One region of the Pseudarthrobacter sp. O4 genome, then DNA from elsewhere that is predicted to be linked to it. Evidence: riboswitches for the same ligand, from Rfam matches in the RefSeq annotation. Region 1 holds a riboswitch; each other region holds the start of a gene.

The links. A riboswitch is a leader RNA that binds a small molecule or an ion and turns the genes downstream of it on or off. The one in region 1 is predicted to bind cyclic di-AMP.
Region 2: another riboswitch for cyclic di-AMP. It lies ahead of ACQCSU_RS02930 (hypothetical protein); the one in region 1 lies ahead of ACQCSU_RS14730 (hypothetical protein).
Region 3: another riboswitch for cyclic di-AMP. It lies ahead of ACQCSU_RS15670 (NlpC/P60 family protein); the one in region 1 lies ahead of ACQCSU_RS14730 (hypothetical protein).

What each region holds. Positions count from the first base shown of each region.
Region 1 covers NZ_CP189591.1:3,149,601-3,159,426, forward strand. Annotated here, with positions in the region: gene ACQCSU_RS14690 (zinc-dependent alcohol dehydrogenase) at 1-687, shown strand, start outside; gene ACQCSU_RS14695 (6-pyruvoyl trahydropterin synthase family protein) at 692-1,090, shown strand; gene ACQCSU_RS14700 (glycosyltransferase) at 1,100-2,299, shown strand; gene ACQCSU_RS14705 (DNA glycosylase AlkZ-like family protein) at 2,304-3,599, shown strand; gene ACQCSU_RS14710 (nucleoside deaminase) at 3,647-4,150, opposite strand; gene ACQCSU_RS14715 (phosphatase PAP2 family protein) at 4,212-5,087, shown strand; gene upp (uracil phosphoribosyltransferase) at 5,100-5,735, shown strand; gene ACQCSU_RS14725 (VOC family protein) at 5,843-6,220, shown strand; gene ACQCSU_RS14730 (hypothetical protein) at 6,347-7,141, opposite strand; cyclic di-AMP (ydaO/yuaA leader) riboswitch at 7,140-7,299, opposite strand; gene ACQCSU_RS14735 (HAMP domain-containing sensor histidine kinase) at 7,540-9,018, opposite strand; gene ACQCSU_RS14740 (response regulator transcription factor) at 9,115-9,826, opposite strand, start outside.
Region 2 covers NZ_CP189591.1:638,838-648,663, reverse strand. Annotated here, with positions in the region: gene ACQCSU_RS02945 (DUF222 domain-containing protein) at 1-868, opposite strand, end outside; gene ACQCSU_RS02940 (DNA alkylation repair protein) at 980-1,660, shown strand; gene ACQCSU_RS02935 (hypothetical protein) at 1,676-1,930, opposite strand; cyclic di-AMP (ydaO/yuaA leader) riboswitch at 2,098-2,297, shown strand; gene ACQCSU_RS02930 (hypothetical protein) at 2,302-3,048, shown strand; gene ACQCSU_RS02925 (YnfA family protein) at 3,226-3,564, opposite strand; gene ACQCSU_RS02920 (APC family permease) at 3,586-4,851, opposite strand; gene ACQCSU_RS02915 (dihydrofolate reductase family protein) at 4,939-5,499, opposite strand; gene ACQCSU_RS02910 (serine hydrolase) at 5,764-6,891, shown strand; gene ACQCSU_RS02905 (DUF1918 domain-containing protein) at 6,964-7,155, shown strand; gene ACQCSU_RS02900 (DUF5129 domain-containing protein) at 7,178-8,632, opposite strand; gene ACQCSU_RS02895 (hypothetical protein) at 8,828-9,118, shown strand; gene ACQCSU_RS02890 (DUF5671 domain-containing protein) at 9,223-9,576, shown strand; gene ACQCSU_RS02885 (hypothetical protein) at 9,536-9,826, opposite strand, start outside.
Region 3 covers NZ_CP189591.1:3,352,206-3,362,031, forward strand. Annotated here, with positions in the region: gene ACQCSU_RS15650 (MFS transporter) at 1-256, shown strand, start outside; gene serC (phosphoserine transaminase) at 287-1,414, opposite strand; gene ACQCSU_RS15660 (metal-dependent transcriptional regulator) at 1,746-2,441, shown strand; cyclic di-AMP (ydaO/yuaA leader) riboswitch at 2,591-2,803, shown strand; gene ACQCSU_RS15665 (M23 family metallopeptidase) at 2,808-3,626, shown strand; cyclic di-AMP (ydaO/yuaA leader) riboswitch at 3,762-3,931, shown strand; gene ACQCSU_RS15670 (NlpC/P60 family protein) at 4,240-4,974, shown strand; gene ACQCSU_RS15675 (HNH endonuclease) at 5,215-5,715, shown strand; gene mobA (molybdenum cofactor guanylyltransferase) at 5,799-6,521, shown strand; gene ACQCSU_RS15685 (DUF6457 domain-containing protein) at 6,505-6,792, shown strand; gene ACQCSU_RS15690 (molybdopterin-binding protein) at 6,789-8,246, shown strand; gene fdhD (formate dehydrogenase accessory sulfurtransferase FdhD) at 8,405-9,274, shown strand; gene ACQCSU_RS15700 (alpha-mannosidase) at 9,407-9,826, shown strand, end outside.

The DNA.
Region 1 (9,826 bases):
GTCCCGGTCGAGTCGCTCACAGTCGTCCCCGATGGTGTTCCGGCCCGCCGCGCCGTCCTCACCGGAACCGTCGAGACCGCCGTCAACGGGCTCTGGGAGGCCGGCCCCCGGCTCGGCGACCGCGTCGCCGTGATCGGCGCCGGACTCGTGGGCGGCATGGTGGCCAAGCTCCTCAGCGCGTTCCCGCTCGGACGGCTGCAGCTGATCGACGTCGACCCCGCCAAGCGCGCGTTCGCGGAAACCCTCGGCGTCGAGTTCAGCCACCCCGACGACGCCCTGCCGGACTGCGACATCGTGATCCACTGCTCGGCCTCGCAGGAAGGGCTTGAACGGAGCCTGCAGCTCGTGGGCGACGAGGGCGACATCATCGAGATGTCCTGGTATGCCGACCGGAAGATCACGCTGCCGCTGGGGGAGGACTTCCACGCCCGCCGGCTTTCCATCCGCGCCAGCCAGGTGGGCGTGGTGGCCCGCGCCCGCCGCCACCGCCGCACCCACGCGGACCGGCTCGAGCTCGCCGTCTCTTTGCTGAATGACCCCGTCTTCGATGTGTTCCTCACCGGATCGTCCAGCTTCGAAGAGCTGCCCGACGTCGTCCGGCAGCTTTCCGAGGGCACCCTGGACGCGCTCTGCCACGTCATTGAATACCCAGTCCCCGATCCCAAGACCACAGAAGCCACGAGGTAAGACCGTGTTCAGCCTGACCGTCCGCCGCAACTTCATGATCGCCCACAGCCTCCCGCGCCCCGCCTTCGGCCCCGCCCAGGGCCTGCATGGAGCCACCTTCGTCACGGAGGTGACCTTCCGCCGTCCTGCGCTGAACGACGACTCGATTGTTCTGGACATCGGAGAGGCCGGCGACGTGCTGGATTCCGTCCTCGAGGGCCTCAACTTCAAGAACCTGGACGAGCACCCTGACTTCGCCGGAAAGCTCAGCACCACCGAGGCCCTGGCCCAGTACGTCGCCGACGCCGTGGCGGCGAAGATCCGCCAGGGACAGGACGGGCCGGAGCTGGCCGGGCTGGACGTCACCCTTCGCGAGACCCCCGACGCCTGGGCCAGCTACACGCTCGACTTCGACGCCCGCTAGGCACCCGCCGTGCAGCCGCCAGACCTCCGCCTGCGCCTGGTGGTGCCCGGCAACGTCCGGCATAACTCCGGCGGCAACGTCTACAACGCCGCCCTCGCCCGGGAGCTGTCCGCGCTGGGGGCCGCGGTGGAGACCTGCCCGCTCGACGGCGACTGGCCCGGCGGCAGCCCGGCGGACCGACGGCGGCTGGCCGCCCTCCTGCACGACCCCGGCGACACCGGGGCGGGGAACTCCGGCGCGGACAGCAGGATAACCCTCGTTGACGGACTGCTCGCCTGCGGGGCGCCGGAGGAACTCGCGGCCGCGGCGGCCGCCGGGCGGCCCGCCTGGATCCTGCTGCACATGCCGCTCGACGACTCCGGTCTAGAAGGGGCAGGGCTGGAACGCCGGGCGCTTCGGGAAGCGGCCGGGGTGATCTGCACCAGCAGCTCGGCCGCGGCCGGGATCCGGGCCAGGTACGGGCTGGGCGGCGTCACGGTGGCCCTGCCGGGCACGGAGCCCGCCCCGCTCGCCCACGGCTCGGAACCCCCGCACCTCCTTGCGGTGGCCGCCCTGCTGCCGAACAAAGACCAATCGCTGCTGCTCGCCGCGCTGGCCCCGCTCACCGGGCTGCCGTGGACGGCGTCGCTGATCGGCTCCGACTCCGCGGACGCCGCGTACGCCGCGCAGCTCAGGGATTCAGTCGTCCGGCTGGGGCTGCAGGACCGCGTCCGCATCCCGGGGGAACTCCGGGGCGAAGCGCTGGAGGCAGAATGGGCCGCCGCGGACCTCAGCCTGCTCATCTCCCGGGCCGAGACCTACGGGCTGGTGGTCACCGAGTCGATCGCCCGCGGCATCCCCGTGGTGGTGCGTGCCGGCACCGGAGCCGTGGAGGCGCTCGCGGCCGGCAGTGCGCCAAGCCAGAATCTGGCTGTCCCGCCGGACACCGCGGCAGCCGAGGTGACCGCACTGCCGGGCACCGCCGTCGCACTCGGCTCTGACCCGTCGGCGCTGGCCGAGGTCCTCCGGCGCTGGCTCACTGAGCCGGCGCTCCGCGCCCGGTGGCGGGCGGGCGCCGCCGCTGCCAGGGACCGCTTGCCCGGGTGGGAGACCACGGCCAGGACGGTGTTCGAAGCCTTGGACACAGCTCCGCGCGCGCCGCACCCGCGGGACCCGCCGGAATTGCCTGCGGCAGATGATTCCCCTGCCGCGCAGGCTGTTGGACAATGACCCCATGACGCCCGAGCCCCTCACCACCGTGCCCCCGACCGTGAACATCCCTCCGGCCAGGACGCTCACGCCCGAGCGGCTCCGCGCCTGGGCCTGGCACAGGCAGGGCCTGGACGGCTCGCTCGCGGGCTGCACGGCGGAGCAGGTCTTCGCCCGCGCGGGCTGGGCAAGGTCCGTAGGCGGCGCCAACCCGTACCTCTCGCTCTTTGCCCGCGCCGGCATCCGCCGGGAACAGGTCGACGCCGACGTCCTCTCCTACCGGATCCTCGAACTGCCCACCGCCCGCGGCTGCACCTACGTGCTGGGACGCGACGACTTCGCCTGGGCCCTCAAACTGGGCAAGGACGCCGCCGAGGCTTTCCGGGTGCTTGGCAGGCTCGGCGTCGACCGCGGGGAAATCACGCTCCTGGAGGAACAGGTCCTGCACACCCTCGCCGAAGCCGCCGCGCCGATGGACCCGCGGCAGCTCAAGGACGAGCTCGGCGACTCGGTGCGGAACCTCGGGGAGGAAGGCAAGAAGAAGGGCGCCACCACCACACTGCCCACCGTCCTCGGTATCCTGCAGGCGCAGGGAAGGATCCGCCGCGTCCCCGCCAACGGACGTCTCGACCAGCAGCGCTACGCCTACGAGCTCTGGAACCTCCCCGCCAGCCCCCTGGACGAGGACGAAGCCCGCACCGAACTGATCCGCCGCTACCTCGGCTGGACCGGCGGGGCCACGCTCAAGCAGTCGCAGGGGTTCACGGCTTTCACCGTGGCGCAGAGCAAGGCTGCGCTGGCAGCCGTCGGCGCCGTCGAGGTGGCCACCGAGGTGACCACCGCCGGGGGCGGGGGGCTGTGGTTGCTGCCCGACGACGTCGAACGCCTGGCCGCGTTCGAGGAACCGGCCGAGGAACAGATCCAGCTGCTCGCCGGCACCGATTCGCTGGTGCTGCTGCGGCGCAACGCGGCGGAGCTGCTCGCCGAGGACGGACCTGACGGGGACAACATCGGCAGGGACGTCATTACTTCGCTGGCGCTGCAGGCGGACCTGCCGGACCACCCGATCCTGGACCGCGGACGGATCATCGGGCTCTGGCAGTACGAGCCGGGCCAGGAGCGGATCGTGCCCTGGCTGTTCCACGGCCCGACGCCAGCGGTGACCCGGCGGATCGCGGAGGTGGAGGCCTGGATCCGGGAGGACCTGGGTGACTTCCGTGCATTCAGCCTCGATTCACCGGCCACCCGGCAGAAGCGGATCGACGTCCTGGCGGCAGCCGCAACAGGCTCCGCCGCAGCAGCTTCCGCCGTCGGCACGTAAGCCAGCAGGACCGGATGCCACCGGAACGGGGCCGTGATGTCCGAGGTTCAGCTGCCGCGGTGTCCGGCGAAGAAGCCCCGCAGCAGCGCCGCGCACTCCGGCGCCCGGACTCCCGCGTACACTTCCACCCAGTGGTTGAGCCGGCGCTCGCGGAGGATGTCGAACACGGAACCCGCGGCCCCGGCCTTCTCGTCCCAGGCGCCGAACACCACCCGGGGAATCCGGGCCAGCACCACCGCCCCGGCGCACATGGCGCAGGGCTCCAGCGTCACCACCAGGGTGCAGTCCTCCAGGCGCCAGCCGTCATCGCGTTGCCCGCTCCGTGCGCTGCGCTCCCGCAGCCGGGCCGCGGCCTCGCGGATGGCCACCATCTCGGCGTGCGCCGTCGGGTCCCCGAGCGCTTCCCGTTCATTGCGCCCGGAACCGAGCACAGCGCCGTCGGGTCCGATCACGACGGCTCCGATCGGCACGTCGTCGGTGGCAAGCGCCCGGCGTGCTTCGGCGATGGCAAGGCCCATCCATTCGGTATGGCGTGGCTCCGGGGAAGTCATGGCTCAATGATAGTTTCGACACTAAGCACGCTGTGCACCACCGGAACGTCAGGAGACAGCCGTGAATACCAGGACTGAGAGCTGGTTGACGCACCGCTGGGGCAAATGGGTGGTGCCCTACGCGGCGCTGTGGGTCACGATGCTCATCGGCGGCGTGGTCGTGGTGGTCTTGGCGCTGTTGAGCGCCGAGGTCTATGACAACGTCGTGGACGACGTCGGCCTGGCGAACCTGGACAAGCCCACCCTGGCGTTTATGGAACAGCTACGGAGTCCAGGCCTGGACTCGTTCGTCACGGGGTTCACCAACATCGGCGGCGGGATTGGCATGCCTATCCTGGCCAGCATCCTGACGGCCTGGCTCATCTGGGCCAGCCGTACCTGGCGGCCGCTGATCCTGATCGGAGGCGCAGCCGCCGTCTCCGTGACCGCCACCACCCTGGGCAAGAAGCTGATCGGCCGGAACCGGCCGGACCACGCCGACGCCGTCCCGCCCTACGAAAACTCGCCGTCCTTCCCGAGCGGCCACACGCTCAACACCACGGTGGTGATCGGGCTTGTGGTGTACCTCGCCTGTCTGGAGGTCCATCGGGCCATCGCCCGGGCCGGCCTGATCACGGCGGGTGTGATCTTCATCGTCGCGATGGGAATGAGCAGGGTCTATCTGGGGCACCACTGGATGACCGATGTGATCATCGGGTGGGTGCTGGGGCTGGGCTGGGTGGGGATCGTCATCCTGGCCCACCGGCTCTTCCATGTGCTGCGCCACCGGGAACAGGCCGGCCCAGCACCGACTTTTGACCATCCCGCCCGCCTCCACGAGGGCGGCGCGGAGGGCGGTGCGGAGGCCGGTGGCGGGGGCTCCGGCAGCGGCCGTCCTGCCGAGACCAACGACGCCGATACCCCCGGCCCCTCGGGAAGGTCCTCGGCGACCGGGTGATAGTTTTGACCCATGCGCACTCTCGTTGTGGACCACCCGCTGGTCGCCCATAAGCTCACCGTTCTGCGGGACAAGAACACCCCGTCCCCGGTCTTCCGCCAGCTCACCGAGGAGCTCGTCACGCTCCTGGCGTATGAGGCCACCCGTGAGGTCCGCACCGAGCCCGTGACCATCGAGACCCCGGTCAGCACCACCATCGGCACCGCCTTCACCAAGCCCACTCCGCTGGTGGTCCCGATCCTCCGTGCCGGGCTCGGCATGCTCGAGGGCATGACCAAGCTGGTCCCCACCGCCGAGGTCGGCTTCCTGGGCATGGCCCGGGACGAGGAGACCCTGGACATCATCACCTACGCCGAGCGCCTCCCCGAGGACCTCACGGACCGCCAGATCTTTGTCCTGGACCCCATGCTGGCCACGGGCGGCACCCTGCGCGAGGCCATCAAGTTCCTCTTCAAGCGCGGCGCCTCCGACGTCACCTGCATCTGCCTGCTCGCCGCCCCCGAAGGCTTGGCCAGGCTGGAGGAGGAGCTCGCGGACGCCAACGTGACGATCGTCCTCGCCTCGATCGACGAGAAGCTCAACGAGAAGTCCTACATAGTGCCCGGCCTGGGCGACGCCGGCGACCGCCTCTACGGCATCGCGGGCTAGTACAGCCAGGCAGCCGCGTCGAGGACCCGGCGCCGAGGACCCGGCTATTGCCGGGACCGGCACACGTTCCCTTCCGGAATCCCGCAACCCGCGCTAGCGTGTGGGCCATGGACTGGAAACTTGAACTCGTGTTTGTCCCCGTGTCCGATGTGGACCGCGCCAAGGATTTCTACGTCAACAAAGTCGGCTTCAACGCCGACTACGACGAGCGGCCCACGGACGGCATCCGCTTCGTCCAGCTGACCCCGCCGGGCTCCGGCTGCTCGATCGCCATCGGCGAGGGCCTCAACGAGGCGCCGCCAGGCACCGCTCCCAGCCTGCAGCTCGTGGTCAGCGACATCCAGGCCGCGCACAAGCAGCTCAAGGATAACGGCGTGGACGTCAGCGACGTCGATGTCCAGGACTGGGGCCACTTCGTCCATTTTGCCGATCCCGACGGCAACAAATGGGCGGTGCAGTACATCCCCAACCGGCCCAACGGCTAGACGCACCAGCGCACGTCCGTCCCGCCTCCGTCCACTGACAGCACTCAGCACGAAAGAATGCCCCGAACCGCAGGGATTCGGGGCATTCTTGCTGAAGCAGGTTCGTCCGGGAAACTGCCGGCTGGCTTAGTACCAGTTGTGCGCGTAATGGAAGTTCAGGGCGCCGCTGGGGGAGCCGTAGCGTTCCTTGACGTAATTGAGACCCCAGTTGATCTGGGTCCGGTAGTTGGTCAGGTAGTCAGCGCCGGAGCTCGCCATTTTTTCGGCCGGCAGGGACTGGACCACACCGTAGGCGCCGCTGCTCGGATTCGTGGCCGTGGTCTTCCACTCGGACTCCTTGGTCCAGAGCTTCATCAGGCTCTGCATTTCGCCGGGCCCCCAGCCGTAGGATTCCAGTTGCGATGCGGCGTAGGCCTGCGCCGCGGCGGGATCGTCAACGGCGACGGGAGTCGCCGCTTCGGGGGCCGGTGCGGGTGCCGCGACAGGTGCGGGGGCAGGTGCCGGAGCCGCGACAGGTACAGGTGCCGGAGCCGCGGCAGGTGCAGGTGCTTCAGCGGGCTTCACCTCCGCGGACTGGGCCTCGACGCTGGCGCCGGGGGGCACAGAGGTCTGGGCGTCGACGCGGACCCGTTCGAAGTTCAGGGGCGTCAGCGGGTCGGCAACGGTGGCCGACGCCTTGGAGCTGCCGGCGGCGGAGGGACCGTTGGCCGTCTCGGCGGCCTGACCGGCAGCGCCAACTCCGACGAGGACCGCGCAGGCGGTGGCAACGACGGCGGCGCGGCGGCCAGTGGAACCGATGCCCGCGGCAAACCGGGACAGGGCCGAGGCCGGCTTGGCTGACTCTGCGCGGTGGCGTGAATGCGTGGAGCGGGACTTGCCTGCAGCGCTGTCGGGGCGCGTTTGTACTTTGAATTCAGTCATGATGCCTCTCAAACGCCTGCGGAGTTAGCTGTCGGGTTCGGATGAGAAATCCGGCCGCACGGTGCTTCACGTGTCGGCTTCACCCCAAGGGTGCATAGATGCAGAATGCCCGGGAACTCTGGGTCCCCCGCCTCTGCCTGGTCCAGCGAATCCGGGAAGCGGCAGAGTTTGGCGTCCATCCGGATATACGGCGCCAGTGGTGGCCGCACTCTAAAAACCGTACAGGAGTTCCATCCGAGAGTCACATTTTGGTAACGGACATCACGACAGCGGAGTGTCGCCTTGTGCTCTTCCGCCTGGCCGTCGGTGCCGTTGCGCCGCCTGCGTGCCCACTCGACGCGCAGTAACGTCTAGCCGGCACGTAACCGTCGAACGGCGGTGGACGGACGCGACCGCGGCTAGGTCACGGGCGGGCTCGTGGGCAGGCGAACGGCGAACTCCGTCCGGCCTGGCCGGGAGGTGACCTCGACGGTGCCGCCGTGGGCCGCGACAATCGCCTGCACGATCGACAAGCCAAGCCCGCTGGTCCCCTCGGCAGTGGTTGCCGTCGTTGCCGGGGCGGGGGCCCAGGGGCTGCGGGAAATCGCCGAACGGGAGGTTGGCGCCGTCGTAGCTGCCGGATTCTTCCGCGCGGCGTCCGCGCGGGCAAAGCGTGAAAAGACCTTATTCATGAACTGAGGGGGGATCCCGTCCCCGTTGTCGGTCACCGTGACCACGGCGCTTCCATCGGCTGAACGCATCACTCCGGTCACCACCGTCGTCCCGGCCCCGGTGTGCTTGCGCGCATTGGACAGCAGGTTGGCCAGCACCTGATGCAGCTGGGCGGAGTCGCCGCGGACCACCACCGGCTCTTCGGGGAGTTCCAGTTGCCAGACGTGATCCGGGGCCATGACCTTCTCGTCACTGACGGTCTCGATCGCCAGCTGGGTGAGGTCCACCTCGCTGAGCTTGAGGGGCTGGCCCTCGTCCAGGCGGGCCAGCAGCAGCAGATCCTCAACCAAGGTGGTCATCCGTTCGGACTGGCTCTGCACCCGTGCGAGGGACTTCTCACCGTCCGGCGTGAATTGCTCGGTCATCCGCATCAGCTCGGTGTAGCCGCGGATAGCGGTTAGCGGGGTCCGCAGCTCATGCGAGGCATCGGCCACGAACTGGCGCACCCTCATTTCGCTGAGCTGCCGCGCCTCGAGCGCGTTGGAGACATTGTCCAGCATCTGGTTCAGCGCGTATCCCACGCCGCCCACTTCCGTGCCACGATGGGCGGCCGACGCCGGCACCCGGACTGCAAGTGCCACCTCGCCGGCGTCGAGGGGGAGTCGGGAGACCTTGGTAGCCACCTCGGACAGCTGTTCGAGCGGCTTCATGGTCCGGCGGATCAGTGCCGTGCCGGCGAGACCGATGACGATGAGGCCGCCGGCAGACACCACCACCATGGTCCACACGAGCGAAGCCAGGGTGTTCTGCTTTTCCGCCAGCGGCAGCCCGGTGACGATCACGTCTCCATAGGGGGTCCGCCCGGCAGTGAGCCGGTAGCCGCCGGCCGAGAGCGTACGGTCAACCGGGACGCCGTTGGGCGTGAGTCCGAGGAGGACGTGGTCGTCATCGGGGGAGAGGCTCTTCCGGGTGGCGTCCCCGGCGAGGAAGCCGGCCCTGCTGACGGCGCCACCCAGGATCCGCGCGTTGAGCGTACCGATGCCCTGGCCTCGGGCCTCCAGCGGATCGGTGCGTCCGCCGGAGTCGCCGGGCGAGGGCCGTCCGAACACGCTGGCGCGGTGGGACGCCTCATCCAGCTGCGTGTCGAGTTGCTTGGTGAGGAAGACGTCCATGGAGGCGTAGCTGAAAAGTCCTACGGCGCCGCAGATGGCCACAAGCAGCGCCATGGTGACGAGGACCAGCCGGGTGCGCAGATGCCAGGTGGAGGGGTCGCGCCACTTTCGCCGGGGGGCAGGGGTCTCACCGGGGAGAGCGCGCACGGATCAATCCGCCGGCTTCAGGACGTAGCCGGCGCCGCGCACGGTGTGGATCATGGGAGCGCGGCTGGCATCGATCTTTTTGCGGAGGTAGGAGATGTACAGTTCGACGATGTTGGCTTGTCCGCCGAAGTCGTAGTCCCACACCCGGTCCAGGATCTGCGCCTTGCTGATGACCCGTTTGGGGTTCTCCATGAGGTAGCGCAGCAACTCGAACTGCGTCGCGGTGAGGTGCAGTTCCTCGCCGGCCCGGGTGACTTCACGGGTATCGACATTGAGTACGAGGTCACCGACCACGAGCTCCGCTGAGTCCATGGCGGCCACGCCGGAGCGCTGCACGAGCCGGTGCAGGCGCAGCAGGACTTCCTCCATGCTGAAGGGCTTGGTGACATAGTCGTCCCCGCCGGCGGCGAGGCCGGTGATCCGGTCCTGGACGTCGTCCTTCGCGGTGAGAAACAGGGCAGGCACAACCGGAGCGAAGGCGCGGATCCTGCCGAGCAGTTCGACGCCGTCGAACCCGGGGATCATGACATCGAGCACCAACACATCTGGGCGGAACTCCTTGGCGAGTTTGACCGCTTCGGGGCCGTCTGCCGCGACAGCGACGGACCAGCCTGCCATCCGCAGGCCCATGCTCATGAGCTCGGAGAGGCTGGGTTCGTCATCCACGACGAGAGCTCGGATGGGGGAGCCGTCCGGGTGGGTGAGCTGCGGAAGG
Region 2 (9,826 bases), 2.2 Mb from region 1:
CGGACTGGAGGAGGGTGCGGTCGGTCATGATGAGCTGGATTTCGATGCCGGTGATCCCGCCGGGGGTGCCGGTGGTCCGTTCGACGAGGCCGTCGGCCATGAGCTGACCCCGGCCCCTGGGGTCCCCGGCGGCGCGGAGCGAATCGGCGTGCCGGGTGAGGGCGGCGTACGCGGCGACGCCTTCGGCGACGGGGAGCAGGGCGGTGAGGTAGGCCATGGTGTCGGGTGCGGGGCGGAGGCTGACGTGCCGTTCGGTGGCGGCGTGGCTGGCGCGTTGGGTGGTGGAGCGGGGGTCCAGCCGGTAGGCGCATGCCTTGGCCGCGGCGATGATCTCCCGGTCGCCGGCGCCGGCGAAGGTGCCGGTGTCGGCGGCGAGCCGGGCGTCGACGGCGCAGCGGTCCGCGGCGGACAGGCAGGCGGTTTCCTTCACGAGGAGGGTGGCGCGCCATTCGTTGAGCTGGCCGGTGTGCAGGGCGGTGAGGGTGTGCGGCATTTCGGTGACGAGGGCTTTCGCCAGGCCCAGGAGCCGTCCGCCGCGGGCGGGGGATTCGCGCCGGGCCAGGGCGATCTGCGCCGCGACCCCGGCGCCGAGCTCCGCCGCCGGAACGCCCTGCGCGCGCCGGGTGCGGCGTTGGGCGGCGTCGAACGCGACCGTGATCCGGGCCTGCAGCGCGGCCGCGGCGGACTTCAGATCCTCCAGCTGCCGGAGCTGGTCGATCAGCCCGGCACCGCCGTCGTCGTCGGATGCGCGGGCGTGACAGGGGCGGACAGTACCGAGCAGGCGGGCGACATCCGTGACCGTAACGCCGCTTCCAGCGCCGCCATGTCCTCCCGGAACCACCACTTCGGGCTCCCGCTTGCCGTCCATGAACCCAGTCTTCCAGCGGGGTCAGACAAAAAGACCCGGCAGAATGAGCCGCGAGATAGGCCACCGAGAAACCGGCGCGGCGACCCCACAACAATGCGAAAGAATGGTCCCATGAGCGACGCCGGCGAGTTTATCGATTCCTCGCTGCAACGCGAAGGGTCCTGGTCCCGGGCGGACGAGTTGCAGGCACGCGTGGGCGGCGATCTGCGCTTCTATGGCGCCTCGGTCGGAGCGGTGCGCGGAACTGTCCGCGACGCGCTGCGTCGCCACCGCGAGTTGCTGCATGATGACATCACCGCGCTGAGCTCAGAACTTTGGTCCGTACCGGTTTTCGAGCGACGGCTGGCGGCCGTGGTCCTGCTGCAGTCCAAGGTCCGCATGCTGGACAACGCGGACCTGACCCGGATTGAAGGCTTCCTGAGAACCGCGCAATTGCGGGAGCTGGCCGATCCGCTCGCCGTCGACGTCGTCGGCCCGCTGGTTTCGGGACTGGACCTGCTGGGCAGGGTGCGAGCGGACAGCGTGCTGGACCGCTGGGCCCGGGAACCTGACGTCTGGCTACGCCGCGCCGCCCTGCTCTCGCCGCTCCGGGCGCTCCGGGCCGGCGGGGGAGACTGGCGCAAGTTTGTCGGCCATGCGAAGGCGGCGCTGGCCGTCTCACCGGGGCACGACGCGGACGCGGACGCGGACGCCGATGCCGACGCCGACCTCCTCCGGGAGGCAGTCGCCGTGGTGCTCGACGACGTCGCGAAACACCGGCCAGAGCTGGAATTCACGGCCACCGGGACGTGACGGAAGCGTCCCGCATCAGCTGTCGGACCGTCGCTCCACAACCGCGTAGGCCTTGCCATCCAGGAACTGCCAGTCCGTGACCACCATAAAGCCGAGTGCATCCACACGGTCGTTCAGGACATGGACGTCGAAACCGCCGTCGCGGGGCTCAGCGTCCCAGGTTGAGACGCGGACTTCCTGGCCTTCGAGGATCAGCAGCTCGGTGTTGACGTCAAAATCCTCCTGAGGCTGATCGCTCAGCTGGCAGATGGCGACAGAGTGGCTGTTCATTTCGGGCCTCCGCTTCAGGGATCGCTGCTGGCATCATCCTATGCCTGAGCCCGGCGATGCCGAGGGAAAAAGCCCCGGATGGACCCCGCACCCGTTACCTCAATGTGACATTCCGTGATCATCCCGTTACCGTTGTTAGGTGCCTGTTGTCTCCGATACGGGCGCTCCCCAGCCGATTGCCTAACTCTGCCGCGGCCCGGGGGTAACTCGCATCAACGTCCGGCAGAGACGGGGAAACCACTTTTTGACCAGCTGATATGCAGGTCTTGGGGTGAAGCCGCACGGCCCGCCACGCGGGCCCCGAGTGCGGCCGGGTGCCTCCCATCCGAATCCGACAGCTCACCTCGCAGGCATTGGGAGAGGCTACATTCATGACTTCAAGCAATACTTCCGCGCGCCATCGTGGCGCCACCACGAGCCCGCTTTCGGCAATTTCCTCCGCATTTGCGGGCAATGCAGGCACCATCGGCCGCCAGGCCGCCGTGATCGCCGCAGCATCAGGTCTGGTACTCAGCAGCGCCATGGCCGCCAACGCGGCGGAGGCACCCGTCGAGCGCAACTCCGCACCGGCGTCGTCCGTTGACGTCAAGGATCAGGTCTCCGCTCCGGTCAACGCGGATTCCACTGTCCAGATCGCCTTCGAGCGTCCGGCCGTGGTCTCGACTCCCGCGCCCGTCGTCGAACAGCCCAAGCCGGCTGCAGCTGTCCCCACCGCCGCCCCGGAGCTTGCCGCAGCTCCTAAGGCTACCGTGCAGGTCCAGGCCGCTGCCCCCGCCCCCGCCGCTGCCCCGGCAGCCGGCGGCGTCAACGCCACGCTGCTTTCGGCCGCCTACGGCCAGGTTGGAATCACGCAGGACTGCACTGCGATGGTCGAAAAGGCGCTCGGCGCAGCCGGCATTCCGGTAGGCGACATCGGCCCAGCGGCGTTCCTCAAGTACGGCAAGGTTGTGGCGACTCCGGAGCCGGGCGACATGATCGTCCAGGCCGGCCACGTTGCCATCTACGCCGGCAACGGACAGGCCGTCAGCGGTGGCATCAACGGCAATACAACCGTGGCACACCCGATGTCGTGGCTCACCGCCACCGGCCCCGTGACGTTCGTCCGCGCCGGAGTCTGACGCACGGCTAACGTGCAGGGTTTTACGCAGTAGGATAACGAGCCCAGCGGCTTAAGCGGCCGGTGATCAGTTGCCTTGGGGGCAGCGGATCACCGGCCTTCTGCGCGCCCGACCGCGCTGCAAGACCAGCACCCGCGCTGTAAGACCAGCACCCGCGCTGCAGGCCCGGCACCACGCCTAACCAGAGTTGCGCGGTGCGAACATGATGACCGCTACTCCAACCAGGCAGATCGCCGATCCCGCGATGTCCCAGCGGTCCGGCCGGAAGCCGTCGAAAACCATTCCCCAGGCCAGCGACCCTGCGACGAACACGCCTCCGTAGGCGGCCAGGATCCGGCCGAAGTGCGCGTCGGGCTGGAGCGTCGCGGCGAAACCGTAAATTCCCAATGCGAGCACCCCGAGCCCGGCCCACCACCAGTCCTTGCCCTCCCGCACCGACTGCCACACCAGCCAGGCGCCGCCGATCTCCGCTGCGGCGGCCAGCACGAACAACAGGACGGTTTTTGCGATAGTCACCGACTCATCATCGCAGCGTGGTCAGGGATTCCGGGTTGTCGCAAGGCGCAGGCGCACCACGCGGTACACGACGCCGGCCGCGAACATCAGCACCCCCGCGATCACGGACTCCACCGGCAGGGTTGCCACCAGGACCACGCACGCGACGGCGCCGATGAGCTGCAGGGCCTTGGGGTACCGGCGGTTTTCGCCGCTCTGGGTGTAGGCGGAGACGTTGGCTACGAGGTAGTAGATGAGGACGCCGAAGGAAGAGAAGCCGATGGCTCCGCGCAGCTCGGCGACGCCGATGATGACGCAGATAACGGCCGCCAGGACCAGTTCGGCCCGGTGCGGGACTTTGAAGCGGGGGTGGACGGCGGCCAGCCACCGGGGCAGATCGGCCTCGCGGGCCATGGCCAGGCTGGTCCGGCCCAGTCCCGCGATCAGGGCCAGCAAGGCGCCCAGCGCTGCCAGTGCGGCACCCAACCGCACGATCGGCGATGCCCAGTGCCAGGAACCGGCGGCGACGGCGGCGGCAAGCGGGGCCGGCGTGCCGGCAATTCCGTCAGCGCCGAGGACCGCGAGGATGCTGACGGCGATGGCGGCATAAACCGCGACGGCGATCCCCAGCGCGATCACGATGGCGCGCGGGATTGTCCTGCGCGGGTTGATGACTTCCTCCCCCATCGTGGCAATGCGGGCATAGCCGGCGAAGGCGAAGAACAGCAGACCTGCGGACTGGAGGATTCCGTACCAGCCGTGGGTGAGGACGCCGCCGTCGAACAGCTTCGGGGGATCAGCCGCGCCGGGGATCCAGCAGGCGGCCACCACGATAGCCAGGACCAACAGCACAGCCACCACAATGAACCGGGTCAGGGCCGCCGTGCGCGTCACGCCCCGGTAATTCACGGCAACCAGCAACACGACGGCGGCGATCGCCACCGGCCGCTCCCACCCGGCCGGCGCGGCATAGGCGGCAAACGTCAGGGCCATGGCTGCGCTGCTGGCCGTCTTCCCGATAACGAAACCCCACCCGGCCAGGAACCCCGGCCAGGGGCCGAGCCGCTCCCGACCGTAGACATATGTCCCGCCGGAGGTCGGGTATTCCGCCGCAAGCTGGGCCGAGGCCGTAGCGTTGCAGTACGCGACGACGGCGGCGAGCAGCAGGCCGATCAGCAGTCCGGACCCGGCCGCCTGGGCCGCGGGCGTGAAAGCGGCGAACACGCCCGCGCCGATCATCGACCCGAGGCCTATGACGACCGCATCGAAGGTGTTCAGCCTGCGGGCAAGACGGGGGTGGGAACTCAACGCTGGGGCCTTCCTGGAGGACGACGACGGCGGACCGCCCAGCGGGCCGCGCGTTCCAAATCTAGCGAGCACCGTGGCCTTTCGGCCTCAAGTTGCCGTGTAGCGAAGCAGCACGACGCCGTTGCTGAAGCCGCGGTTCTCGTCCAGGCGGAGCCGGGTGGTGCCGTCGGCGGGCCCGAACAGGGGCTTGCCGCGCCCGATCAGCACGGGGTGCACGTAGATTCTGTACTCATCGATCAGGCCAAGGCGCCGGAAGGTCGCGGCGAGGTCCGCCCCGCCGAGCGCCAGGTCACCGCCGGGCTGTGCCTTGAGCTCCCTTACCTCGTCGACGACGACGTCATGCACCACCGTGGTGTTCCAGCCCGCCGTTTCCAGGGTCCGGGAGTACACGATTTTCGGCATTTCGCGCCAGATGCTGGCGAATTCGCTCATCGGGCCGCTGTTTGCGGGGTCACTGTCCGCCGTCGGCCAGAAACCGGCCATCAGCTCGTGGGTGACCCGCCCGCTCAGGAACGCACCCATGGTGCGGAGCTCGTCGTTGAAGTGGCGGTGCAGTTCGTCGTCGACCATATGCCAGCTGATGTCCCGGCCCGGCCCTTCCATGTACCCGTCCAAGGAAACCTGCATCATCAGGATGATTTTTCGCATTACGGACCTCCGTGTTCACCGACCCAGCGTACGCCGCTGACCCCCGCAACGGTCCAGAGCGTGAGCCGCCGGACCCAAGGGTTTTCCAAGGTTTGCGCCTTGCGCTCCCGCCCAGCCTGCATCACAATTCAGGAAATCTAAAGTCCACCGCAGATTCTTTTACATTCGGGGGAACGCATGCCTGCGAACGTACTTGTGGCGTCAGCCGATACGGGGCCCTTTCCCGATATCCGACAAACCTCCATGTGCCGGGAATGAGACGCGGTGGATTCGACGGAACCGCGCCGGCACTACCGCTCAGCCCGCCGCAGCGAGGGTGAAGAGAGTCCTGCGCCCGGTTACTTCCGCAGGCTCCGTCCGCGGGTCCTGACGGCGGCCGCAGCGGCCCTGGCCCTGATTGCAGCGACCGCCGTCTACGTGTCCATCCAGTCCAGCGTGCCCGCTGATGCGGTCGCGCGGCCCGAAACATCAGTGACCGCAGCCCCGGGCACGCCGGGCACGGCCAGCGCCGCGACCAATGAGGCCGCTACGGCAAAACAGGCACCTTCCGCCCCTGCTTCAGCTGCGGCGCCGTCCCCGGCGCCGGCCGCGGAGGCGCCCGTCTCCCCGGCGGCCCCGCCCGACGTCGAGGCTCCGTCCGTCGAGGCTCCGTCCGCCGGCGAGCCTCCGCTCGTCGTCGAGGCTCCGGACCGGGGTCCGCTGCCCTTCAGCCCCGCCTTCGACGCCCCGATCAACGCCATCATCGAGGCCAACAGCCGGTACCAGGTGGGGGTGGCCCTCATCAATGTGAAAGACGGCGTGGTCCACGAATACGGGGATAAGACCAAGTTCGTCGCCGCCAGCACGGCCAAGATCCTGGCCGCGGCGGCCTACTACCACCTGGTGGAAACCGATCGTGCCTCCCTGACGGCCCGGATGGGCTCGTCCACCGCCGCAGTCCAGATCCGTCAGATGGTCCAGCAGAGCAACAACGACTCATGGGCGCTGATCCTGGGCGCCGTCGGGAACCAGGGGATGACCGCCTACGCGGCGTCGTTGGGCATCAGCTATGACCGCACCGTAAACCTCCTGTCCCCGGCGGAAACAGGAAAGACGCTGTCCTTGCTCTACTCCGGCCAGCTGCTCAATCCGCAGCACACCGCCCAGCTGCTCTCATACATGCAGCACACCAACTACGAAACGCTCATCCCAGCCGCGGTGCCGCCGGGCATTAATGTCTTCCACAAGTACGGTCTGCTCTTCGGGAATCTGCATGACGCCAGCATCCTCGTCCAGGGGGACAGGGCCTACGTTTTCGTGGTGTACACCCTCGGCAAGAATACGTCGGACATGGCGGCCCGAACCCGGATCATCCACGAGCTGACGCAGGCCGTCACGGCCGGACTGTTCTGACGACCGATCCGATCTGATGACCGTTCCATGGAGGGGCGGACAACCGTAGGCTGGACAAGGGAGGTGAATGGAATGAAAGCAACCCAAGGGGACCGCATCATCATCCGGGGCCACACCGTGGAGTCTTCGGACCGGCACGGTGAGATTCTCGAGGTCAGGGGCGCCGACGGGGCACCGCCGTACCATGTCAGGTTCGACGACGGCCACGAGACGATCCTGTTTCCGGGCGGTGACTTCGTCGTCGAAAGCAGCCAGAAAGGCTGACGCCGTCGACTGGAAGCCGCCCCTAGAAACTCGATGAACTGCCGGAGCCGGAAAAGCTCCCCCCGCTGCTGCCGTAGCCGGTGGTCCTGCTCCCGCCGCGGGCGCTGCTGACACTGCTGACGCCTGTGTTGAAGCCGGAGTTGAAGGTGGGCACCGAGAAAAAGTAATAGGACGGGTAGACCGTGCCGAGGATGCTGGGCTCGTAACTGCGGCCGTACCTGGCCTTGGACCCGGCTTGGGCACTCTCCATTTCCTTGCGCATGAGGCTGGCTTCCTTCTCGCTCTTGGCGAAGCCACTAATCACGGTGTCGGCGTGGTTCTTCAGCAGTTCGGAAAGCTGCGTGCGGGCGTCGCGCAGGCGGTCGAGCGCCGTCTCCGGCGTGGTGGTGCCATCAGCCAGTTCAGAGGTCCAGCGCTCCAGCTCGCGATGACTCTGCTCGCGGAAGGACCGGAGGGCGGCGGCCGTCGCGGAGTCACCCTGGGCGTGGCGTTTGCTGAGCATCTGCTCGACGGCGGCGAGGTCGTTGCGGAACGGGGCCAGCTGCCGGTCCCAGGCCGGGGCCCAGGACGATCCGCGGTTGAGCAGGGCGTTGGTGTCGGCAATCACGTCGTCCAGGGCGTCGAGTTCGGCGGCGGCATCGGCGTAGCTCCGCACCAGCGCCAGGTTCGGACGCCGGCTCAGCTCCTTGGCAGAGAACGCGTGCGCCTGGTTCGAGAGTCCGGTGGCGGTGTTGTACTTGGCCATGAAGCTGCGGTGCTTCTCCAGCACTGTGCTTCCATAGCGCGAGGCCTCCGGAATGGTGCCGGCGTTGAGCTCGGTGACCTGCAGGTCCATGCTGACGTTCGCATAACTGGCGTCCCCGCGGGCGAGTTCCTTCCGGCTGCTCAACCGGGTCCGCCAGGTCACCATCAGCCACGTGCCAGCCCCGGCGACGGCCGCCGCCGCCGTCGCCCAGGCCGTGATGAGGAAGGCTGCAGACCGGTACCACGGCTGGTTGATCAGCTCGGCCCCGCGCCTGATGCCGGCAATCGTGCCGTCCGTCCACTGGGCGTCACGGAGCAGCTCCTTGGACGCGTTCTGGATGTCATCGCGCTGCTCCGGGGAGACCTTGCGGTCCTCGCCCAGGTAGGTCCCGACATGCCTGCCCACCGGATCCAGCGCGAAGATGAACAGCCCGTCCGCCCACTTCTGCCCGTCCGCGCTGATCCATTCGGGGTGCTCGGCGCGGGCAAAGCGCAGGACTTCCTCATTGAGGTTGGCCGAGGCCGTTCCGTTGTAGGTGTACACGGCCACTTTCGTGGGCTGGTAGAAATCAATGGACTGCACTGCGGGCAGGAGGGTGTTTCGGTCCAGCACCCCCGCCCGGTCCTCCACGACGACGTCGACGGGCCGGACGGCGAGCGCGGCCGGCCCGGTGCCTACCAGCCCGATCAGGACCAAGGCCAGGACGCCAAAGAATTTCCGCATGACTCCCATTTGCTGAGCGTAGTGCAACCGGACGTCCGGGCGGAATGGGGCCTAAAGACACCGTGACGGGCCAATCCTGCTCGTCCATACTGGCGGCATGAGCGCAGAGGCGAGCGAGGACCAACCCCCCGCGGCACCAGCCGAAACGCCGCCGCGGAAGCCGGACCGGACCTCCTCGCCATACTGGCCGCGATCGCCGTCCTCGTGATCGTGGCCCTGGCCGTCGTATTTACCCGCGGAGAACCGGCGCCGCTGGACGAGTCCACGCCGGCCGGGGCGGTGCAGCGGTATTCCGCCGCCGTCATCGCCGGCGATGAGGCCGCCGCGGCGGCCCACCTGAGCGAGGCTGCCAGGACCAGGTGCAGCAACGTGGGACGGACGACGGCAGACAACCTCCGCGTCACCCTCGTCTCCACGACGGTACGCGCCGGGTCCGCGGATGTGAGGGTGCTGATCACAGTCTCGGAGGGCGGCGGCCCGTTCGGCAGCGCCTAGTACCAGGTGGCGGACGTCTTTGACCTCGTCAAGACGGGAGACACGTGGCTGATCGACAACGCCCCCTGGCAACTGACGGTCTGCCCCAACCCGGCGGTGAAGTAATGAGTGCCGGCATCGCTGTCGGTTCCGCGCCGCGCACCGTGCGCCGCCTGATCGTGTATGCCTTGCTGTTCGCGCTCGTGGTGGTCGCCGCCGTCGGCCTCAGCGGGCTGCTGGCGCGGCTGCTGGTGGCCGGTACCGCCCTGGCAACCGGGGATGTGGCCGGACTGGCGCGCTCGCTGGCCTTTGCCGTGATCGGCGGCCCGCTCGCGGCGGTCCTGTGGTGGGCCGTGTGGCGGAGGCTGGGGGAGGAGCCGGAGCGCGCCTCCGTCGGCTGGGGCCTGTACCTCGCCGGCGCCTACATGCTGGCATTGGTCATCGCACGAGCAACCTGCTGGGCACGCTCACCAGCCTGATCGGCGGGCGGTCGCTGCAGTGGCGCCTCTCCCTCGCGACAGGTGTGGTCTGGGCGGCGGTGTGGCTCTGGCACCGATGGATGTCGGGGAACGCCCGGAAGCGACCCACGGATCTGGCCGACGCCCCCACCGTGCTCGGTGCCATTCTGGGGCTGGTGATTGGCGTCGGCGGCACCGTCGGAGCCATGTCCACCCTGTTCGATGCGGCCCTGCGGGGGCTGTCGAGGCGGGGTCGGTGGGCAGGCCGTGG
Region 3 (9,826 bases), 200 kb from region 1:
CGGGCCCCGCTGGTCGATGGGCGTCGCGGCAGCCTCCGGCCTCATCGCCGCCGTGACCGGCCTGCTGTGGATCATCCGCGCGCGCGAGTTGCGGATCCGTTTCGATCGCAGGGCGCGGGGACTGCACCATTTCCGCCTCGAATCCGGCACCGCCGGAGGCCAGCCAAATGGCGGCGCCGGCGGCACCGCCGGAGGCACTTCCGGCGCCGCCCGGGGACGAATCCCAGACGACGCCGACGACGCCGTCGATCACTGACGCTTCAGCGTTACCTGTTTCGCGGGGGAGCTATTTCTTCAGCTCGCCCACGACGAAGTCGATGCATTCCAGCAGCGCCGACACATCGTCCGGCTCGATCGCCACGAAGGTCGCGATGCGGAGCTGGTTGCGGCCCAGCTTGCGGTAGGGCTCGGTGTCCACGATGCCGTTGGCGCGGAGCACCTTGGCGATCGCCGCGGCGTCGATCGCGTCGTCGAAGTCGATCGTCGCGATGACGTTGGAGCGGTCCTCGGCCTTGGCGACAAAGGGGGTGGCGTAGTCGGAGGCTTCGGCCCAGCGGTAGATCCGCCCGGCGGAGTCCGCGGTCCGGCCTGCGGCGAAGTCCAGCCCGCCGTTGGCGTTGAGCCACTGCACCTGGGCGTCCAGGGTGACCAGGGTGGCCAGCGCCGGGGTGTTGTAGGTCTGGTTCAACCGGGAGTTGTCGATCGCCGTCTGCAGGTCCAGGAAATCCGGGATCCAGCGGTCGCTGGCCTTGATCCGTGCCGCCCGCTCCAGTGCGGCGGGGGAGAACAGGCCGAGCCACAGACCGCCGTCGGACGCGAAGTTCTTCTGCGGGGCGAAATAGTAAACGTCCGCCTCGGACACGTCGACGTCGAGGCCGCCGGCCGCGGACGTGGCGTCAACCAGCACGAGCGAACCCTGATCGGCGCCGGCCACGCGCTGGACCGGCGCGGCCACGCCGGTTGAGGTCTCGTTCTGGGGCCACGCATAGACGTCGACGCCGGCCTCAGCGCGGGCGGCCGGACGGGTGCCAGGCTCGGACTTGATGATGGATGATTCGGCCAGGAACGGCGCCTTGTTGGTGGCCGAGGCAAACTTCGAGCCAAACTCGCCGAACGAGAGGTGCTGAGCCTTGGTCTCCACCAGGCCGAAGCTCGCAATGTCCCAGAACGCCGTGGAACCGCCGACGCCCAGAATGACCTCGTAGCCATCGGGAGCGCGGAAGAACTCGCTCAGTCCCTTCCGGACCGAGCCCACGAGGTTCTTGACCGGCGCCTGGCGGTGGGACGTTCCCAGCAGGGTTGCCGAGGCGGCAAGGGCTTCCATCTGTTCCGGGCGGACCTTGGAGGGGCCGGCGCCGAACCGGCCGTCCTTGGGCAGGAGGTTTGCGGGAATCGTGATGCTGGTGTCGCTCACAGTGGCTCCATTTTCGGCTGGTAAACGCTTGGCGGCTGGTACAACCCTTGCTTGGGAGGTGGCCCGGCAGGGTGGCTGCAACGAAGCCTCCTTGTCATTCTGCCTGACTGCCCCGGGCGGGCGGGAAAAGAGTCCGTCATAGTCCGGTCATTGAGACAAAGCCGCGAGCCCCCGGCTCCTGCTGAAGCGGCCGGGGGATTATCCGGAGTAATTCAAAATAGGCTAAGCTGTCCTGCGAACGTACGGCCGTTCCCGCCAGGGCACGCTGCCTACAACCGGCACGCGGTACGGTGGGAATGACGCAAGGACGGCGCTCGAGGAGCTGAGCTGAATGACGGATCTGATCGATACAACCGAGATGTATCTGCGGACCATTCTGGAACTTGAAGAAGAGAACATCGTCGCCCTCCGCGCCCGCATCGCCGAACGGCTGCGCCACTCCGGCCCCACCGTCTCGCAGACCATCGGCCGCATGGAACGCGACGGCCTGGTGGTTGTTTCGGGTGACCGGCACCTTGAGTTGACTGAAACCGGCCGGAAACGCGCCATCGGGGTCATGCGCAAGCACCGCCTGGCCGAGCGGCTGCTGGCCGACGTGATCGGCCTCGACTGGGCCTACGTCCACGAGGAAGCCTGCCGCTGGGAGCATGTCATGAGCGAGCGGGTGGAACGGCGGATCTTCGAGATGCTCAACCATCCCACTGTCTCTCCTTATGGAAATCCGATCCCCGGGCTCGCGGAGCTCGGCGGCGTGCCCTCCCAGCCCTACTCCGACGGAGTCGTGAGTCTGCTGGAAGCGATGGCCGGCTACGGGGCCGATTCCCGGATCACGGTGAACCGGCTTGCCGAGCCCATCCAGGTGGAACCGGAACTGCTCGTCCAGCTCGACGAGGGAGGCATCCGTCCCGGCGCCCTTGTGTCCCTGGAACGCGTCGGCGAGTACATCTCGGTCCGCGTTCCGGACATCGAAGGCGCCCTCGAGCTGCCTCCCGAGGTTGCCGCCCACGTCTTTGTTACCGTCGGCTAACCGTCCGGAACCACAACTCGTGGGATGACCCATGAGTTGTGCACAGCAGAGATAACGGGATTATTACTGGGCGGCTTAATCGCCTATAGTTAGTCACCAGTACCGATACCAAAGCGTTACCTGATCCGAAGCCGAACTCTGCCAGCGGATCAGTCGCAGAGTCACCTTATGGCAGAGGCGGGGGAACCACTTCCGGCTGTTTTCAAGCAGCCTTGGGGTGAAGTCCGCCAGCGGCAAGCACACTTCACCGAGGGACTTTTTGGATTCCCCTGTGCCTGGATGCTTGTTCACGGCGGACCGGGTCTTTGATCTCTCTGACCCGAATCCGACAGCTAACTTCGCAGGCTATCCAGAGAGGAACCGTTCTTGACCACCCAGACCTCGCGGGGCCGCCGTCGTGCGACCGGCCCCGCTCCGGAGCCGCGACCGGCCGTCGCCGTTATGGCAGACCGCCCGCGTGACGCGCACCGCGACGAACGCCGCGGCCGCCGGAGCCCGTTCCGCCAGGTAACGGAATTTGCCGCCGCCAGTGGTGTGGGGCAGAAGGCCGGCATTGCCCTGGCTGCTACGGGTCTGGTCCTGACGGTCGCCGTCCCCGCCACCGGCCCGGTCATGGCTACCGACGCCTCGTCGGGCTCGGTCTCCGCGGCGGCGCAGCCGAATGTGACGGCCGCCTCCGCCGCCAAGATCGACTTCAGCCGGACTGCCGTGACCACCAAGGGCGATCCCGACGGCAAGCTGAAGCAGTTGCTGAGCGCACAGTCCGCGGGCAGCATCACGCGCGCCGCTTCTTCCGGCAGCCTGGGCGCACCGCTGGACCAGATGGTTTCCGCCTCGCCCTTCGGCTACCGCGTCAGTCCCATCACCGGCGGTTCCGGCGAGTTCCACCGCGGCCAGGACTACGCCGCGCAGTGCGGAACGGCGGTCCACGCGGCCGCCAGCGGCACCGTCACGTTCACCGGCTGGCATCCCTTCGGCGGCGGCAACCGCGTGGTGATCGATCACGGCAACGGTCTGGAGACCACCTACAACCATCTGTCCTCAGCCAGCGTCCGTGTTGGCCAGACGGTCTCACGCGGCGATCTTGTGGCCATGAGCGGGACAACCGGCGCCTCCACCGGGTGCCACCTGCACTTCGAAGTGATGGTCAACGGCGACGTCGTGGACCCCACTGGCTGGCTCTAAAAGCCGATGGATGACTCTCGCATTCTTATGACACGCCGTGATCTGAATGTGACATTGAATCCCAACTGCTGTACCGTATGAAGTACGCCAACTTCTCCGAAGTTGGCGCTCTTGAGTGGATTGCCTAGCTCTGCCACCGCTCAAGGTCCGTTCGCATTACATCGTCTGGCAGGGGCGGGGGAACCAATTTTGGTCTTCGCAAGAAGACCTTGGGGTTAAGTCGCAAAGCTTCCCAGGAAGCAGCGCGGCCGGGTGACTCCCATCCGAATCCGACAGCTCACCTCGCAGGCATTGGGAGAGGCTACTTTCGTGTCTTCACGCCACAATGCTGCGCGTCACCGCGCTTGCGCGGCTCATTCGAGCCCGCTGAAATCCACGTCCCGTGCTGCCCTTGCTGGCGCCCGGAATGGATCTCACCCCGCCGACTCAATCTCTGCTGAGTCCGGCCCGCAGGCCAAGCACCTGCAAGCAGTTCCCGCTTTTGGCGCGTCTTCGCAGTACACCCTTCGCTAAGTAACCCATTCGGGGCGATCCGGCGTACCCCCAAGATGCCGGAGCGTCCTCTGTCCGCGCCTGAAAAGTGCGGTCCAAGGATCACGAAAGAGAGAACTTAATGACTACTCGTGCAAATACTGCACGGCACCGCGCCGAGGTCACCAAGACCAGCTCGCTTGCTGTCATTGCCAAGGCCGTCGGCGACAACGCCGGCACCATGGGCCGCCAGGCCGCAGTCGTCGCTGCCGCTTCCGGGCTTGTCCTGACCAGCGGAATCGCAGCCAACGCTGCCGAGACCAACGTTCAGCGCGAATCCACCTCCGCTTCGGCCCTCGAAGTCCAGTCGGGCACCCCGGCAACGATCTCGGCGGCATCCACCATTGCAATCTCCTACGAGAAGCCGGCCGTTTCCACCTCACCTGCTCCCGTCGTCGAGGCCGCAAAGCCCGTCGTCAACGTCCAGGACTCCCAGGCCGGGACCGCCGGCGCCTCGGCCTCGACGCAGGGACTCTCCGTTGCCAGCGGCGCCGGTGCTTCCATCGCTGCCGCCGCCTACGCCCAGCTCGGAGTTGCGCAGGACTGCACCGCACTGGTCACGAACGCCCTGGCTGCGGCGGGCGTCAACTACCACGGCTGGCCGGCAGGTTACCTGTCCCTGGGCCGCACAGTGGGCGCCGCCGAAGCTCGTCCGGGCGACCTGGCGTACTACCAGAACGGTGGCGTGGGCATGGCCCACATCGCTGTCTACGTCGGCAACGGCATGGCTGTCCACGGCGGCTGGAACGGCGGAACCACCGCACTGAACAGCGTCAACGTCGGCTCCGGACCGGTCTTCATCCGCGTCGGCGCTTAATCGCCTCTGGCTGAAAACAGCCTGAAAGTCTTCAACAGGAAGAGGACCCCCGCCCCTGTGGCGGGGGTCCTCACCTGTCTGCCCGGCCATCTCCGGCAGACACGCACACCTTTGCGGGAGAAAAATTCGGTGATCCGGCCTTGGGGTGTTTACTCTTGTGGTGTCGATCCATAGCCCGACCATGCAGAGGGCAGCCGGCCCTCGTGCCCCTGGCGGGTGCGGCCGTGAAGAGGTATGCGGATGCGCACTCTCGTTCTGAATGCTGGATATGAACCGCTCGCGGTAGTCACCTTCCGCCGGGCGCTCGTTCTCGTGCTTACCGGAAAGGCCAGTGTGGTGGCCGAAGGCGACGATCCCGTCGTTGGTCCCCAGGACATCCTGGGCCGGCCGTCGGTGATCCTGCTCCACCGCTACATCCGGCCCCGGTACAACACCGTGACGGCGGTCAGCCGCCGGGGTGTGCTTCGCCGGGACGGACAGCGCTGCGCTTACTGCGGCAAAGCGGCCCACACCATTGATCACATCCAGCCCAAGTCCAGGGGCGGTGCCGATTCCTGGGAAAACCTCGTGGCTGCCTGCCTGCGGTGCAACAACGCCAAGGGTGACCACACCCCCGCCGAGATGGGCTGGAGGCTCGGCTTTGTCCCGGGGCCGCCGAAGGGCACCACCTGGCAGATTAAGGAACTGGAAAAGCCGGCGCCGGCCTGGGATCCGTTCCTGCTGCCGGAATCCGCGGCCTGATTCGTTTGCTTGACCTTTCTGCCGGGCCCTGTTGCGGCCCGGGCCCGGGCCGGGGCCGCGTGGCACCGCGCTAGGCTGGGCCAATGGAATTCGATGCTGTGGAATTCGACCCTGTGGAATTCGATGCTGTCATACTCGCCGGAGGGCGGTCCTCACGGTTGGGCGGCTCGACCAAGTCCGCCCTGGTGCTCGGCGGCCGGACCCTCCTCGAACGCGCGCTGCAGGCCGCGCAGGGGGCCGGGGTGATCGTCGTCGTCGGACCGGACCCGGGATCGCTTCCTGCGGGGGTGCTGAACTGCCGGGAAGAGCCGCCTTTTGCTGGGCCGGCCGCCGCCATCGCCGCCGGACTCGCCGCCCTGGCGGCCCACCATTCGGGGGATGGCCGGACCGTCCGTGCGCCTCCGCTGACCCTCGTGCTGGCCTGCGACATGCCCCGGGTGGATGCCGCTGTCACGGCGCTGCGCGAGGCCCTGGATGCCGGGCCGGAGGCCGACGCCGTCATGGCAGTCTCCGCGGACGGGCGCCAGCAACCGCTCGCCGGCTTTTATGGCACGGCCGCGCTACAACACTCCGTCGCGGAAGCCGCACAGCGGGGCGGGCTGGCGGACGCCTCGGTGTTCTCCCTTCTTGCTAGTCTTGATGTGCGGGGAATTCTCGTGCCCTCCGGTTCCACGGATGACGTGGACACCTGGGACGATGCCGCCGCACTTGGGGTATCCGGCCGGAGTCCGGACCATGGACCGGACGAGTCCGGAGCTCCGCGACTGAACCCGACTTTGGAGGCAAACGGTGAAGAGCCAGGATGAAACTCTGGAAGATTGGTGCCGTGCCCTGCTCCAGGCCCTCGAGCTGGAGGATGTTGAGATTGACGTCAACGAAGTCCTTGCCCTCGCCGGGGTGGCCGCACATTCGGTGGTGCGTCCTGCCGCCCCGCTGACTACTTTCATCGCGGGCTTTGCCGCCGGGCTGGCCTCCGGTTCCGGCCAGGCGACGGACGCAGTCTCGATGCAGGCGGCCATCGGCGTGGCCCGGAAGCTCGCCACCGACCACGCGGCCACCGAAGCCTCCGGGGCATGACGCCTGCGCCTCCTCATGGCAGTGCTGCTGCCGGGGACGACTCCGCGCCCGGCGGTATCCAGGCCCCAGCGGGCGGTGAAGAGCGCGCCGGGAGCGCCTCGCCGGAACCGCACCGGCACGCGGCACACACCTGGCAGGAGGCCAGGCAACTCGCGTTTGACTGCGCCACACCCATACCTGCCGCGCGGGTGACTCTCAGGAATGCCTTGCGGCGTATCCTCGCGGAGGACATCAAAGCGCTGCAGGATATTCCGCACTACGCCTCTTCCGCCATGGACGGCTGGGCTGTCAACGGCAGCGGGCCGTGGATTCTGGCGGAACCCGGCCAGCGGCTGGCCCCGCACCAGGCGAGCCCGATCGTTACCGGCGGCCTGATCCCGGCTGGAGCCAAAGCGGTGCTCCGCAGCGAGAGCGGCATCATTTCCCCGGACGAGGACGGGCTGCCGGCCCTGACCACCAGCGGCGCTGCCAGGCCCGGCGAGCCGAGAAACGGTGAACACGTCCGCAAGGCCGCGGAGGAAGCCGCCGCCGGAGAGCTGTTGATCAAGGCCGGCACCGTAATTAACCCGGCCCACCTGGCCCTGGCCGCCCTGGCCGGGCACGACACCGTTCCTGTTCTGGGCAAGCCGGTGGTCAGGCTCGTGCTCACCGGCTCCGAGGTCGTCTCGTCGGGTATCCCTCAACCGGGGGAGGTCCGCGACACCTTCGGCCCGCAATTGGCAGGTGTGGTGGAGCTGCTCGGCGGGATCTGCAGCGGCCAGGTGAAGATCGGGGACAGCTACGCCGAATGGCTGGCCGCCCTGGAAGACAATGACCCTGCCGTTCCGGACTCCGGGCCCGCAGGGGACGCCGGGTTTGAGATCCAGCCCGCCGACGTCGTCATCACCACCGGGGGTACCGGCCGCTCAGGCACCGACCATCTCCGGCGTTCCGTCGCCGAGCTCGGCGGCCGGCTGCTGATCGACGGCGTCGCGATGCGGCCCGGCCATCCCGCCGTGCTGGCCGAACTGCCCGACGGCCGCTTCATCATTGGCCTGCCGGGGAACCCGCTCGCGGCCATGATGGCACTTTCCACCCTGGCCGCACCGCTCCTGGCGGCCCTGGGGCACGGAACGATGCCACCCGTCGTCGAGGTGCCGTGCGGCTCGACGATCGAACCCGATCCTGGCCGGACGCGGCTGATGCCTTTCCGGTTGCTGTACGGCATGGCGTCGCCGGCACAACACGCGGGACCAGGAATGATGCGCGGGCTGGCTGCCGCCGATGGCGTGCTGGTGGTGCCGCCACACGGCGTCCAGTTGGGGGAGCTGGTCTCCGCCTTCGCCCTCCCCTGGGGCGCCCCCATCCCGGAACCGGAAGCCGCCGGGGCGAAAGCCAAGTCCTCACCCAAGCGTCCCGCCCGGAAGCCCGCCGGCACGGACGGTCCGGTTGACTGGAGCGCCCTGCTTGGCTGAGACCGGCGAGGTCCCGCCCTGAGGGAGGCGTGTTCGGGGGTCCGCGCCTGCGGCCCCTTATATTGTGTGGCCCGTGCTTCGGGCGGACCCTTGAGGCCCGCGCTGGCCGCCCGGCCCGGTGCTTGCGATGATGGATGCATGTTTCTAAGGAGTTTTTGATGGGTCGCGTGACGCAGCGCCGCAAAGTACACAAATTTGTCCTGGACGGCTCGCCGCAGGCTCTCGAGTTCCCGGTCCGGCACCGCGAGGACATTCTCGCCGTGGAGGAACCGCTGGAGATCCGGATCGGGGAGCTCTCCTACTCCGTCACCATGCGGACGCCCGGAAACGACTTCGACCTTGTGGCGGGCTTCCTCGTCTCCGAGGGCGTCATCTGGAGCCCTGAACAACTGGTGTCCCTGCGGTTCTGCGCCGGAGAAGATGAAAACGGGGTCCAGACCTTCAACGTCGTGGAGGCGCAACTGAGGCCCGACGTCGTGCGTCCCGACACCGGACGGAATTTCTACACCTCCAGTTCCTGCGGAATCTGCGGTACGGATTCCATCGAGGCCGTCCACAAGTCCTCGCATTTCAGCCCCGCCGCGGACCCGCTCACCGTTCCGGTGGGCGTCCTGGCGTCCCTGCCCGATCTGCTGCGGGAAGCCCAGGCCGTCTTCGATGTCACCGGTGGCGTGCATGCGGCGGGGCTGTTCCGGATTGCCGACGACGGCTCCGCCGAGCTGCTGTGCCTCCGGGAGGATGTGGGACGCCACAACGCGGTGGACAAGGTTGTCGGCTGGGCGCTCCGGGAGGGCCTGCTGCCCTTGAGCGGTACCGTGCTGCAGGTCTCCGGACGGGCTTCGTTCGAGCTGGTCCAGAAGGCCTCGCTGGCCGGCATCCCCGTGCTCACGGCCGTCAGCGCACCATCGAGCCTGGCTGTCGAGCTCGCGGAAGCCAGCGGAATGACCCTCGCCGGGTTCAGCCGCGGCACCACCATCAACGTGTACGCGGGCCACGGACGGGTCTCCACCCCCGCGCCCTCGGCCTGAGCGGCGCCCTTGGCCTGAGCGGCGCCCGCGCCCTGAGCGGCGCCCTTGGCTGATTGCCGCCGCGCAACGTAAGTTTTATCTATCGATTGGATACGATCGGGCTTCAGCCACACCAGCGCTAAGAGGATCACATTGCACGACGACCGCCGTCTCACGGAAGTCCGGCTGGACCGCTTTCTGCGCGAACGCATCATCCCCGCGATCTACTCGCGCAGTATCCCGCTGGCGCTGAGCAGCTGGGAGGTTCCCGGCGAGCCGGTGCCGGTCATGGAGGCCCTCCGGCAGGACTTCGCCCCGCAGGAACATGGGGCGCCCTGGGGCCGGCCCTGGAGCACCACCTGGCTGCGGCTACAGGGCGACGTGCCGACCTCCTGGGGCACCCGGGCGGACACGGCCGTGGAAATCGTGGTGGATCTGGGTTTCAGCGGCGGCCTTCCGGGCTTCCAGTGCGAAGGCATCGCCTGGCGGCCCGACGGCACCATCATCAAGGCCATTTCCCCGCGGAACCAGTACATCCCGCTCAAGCTGCTCGGCAGCGGAATGTCCGTCGAT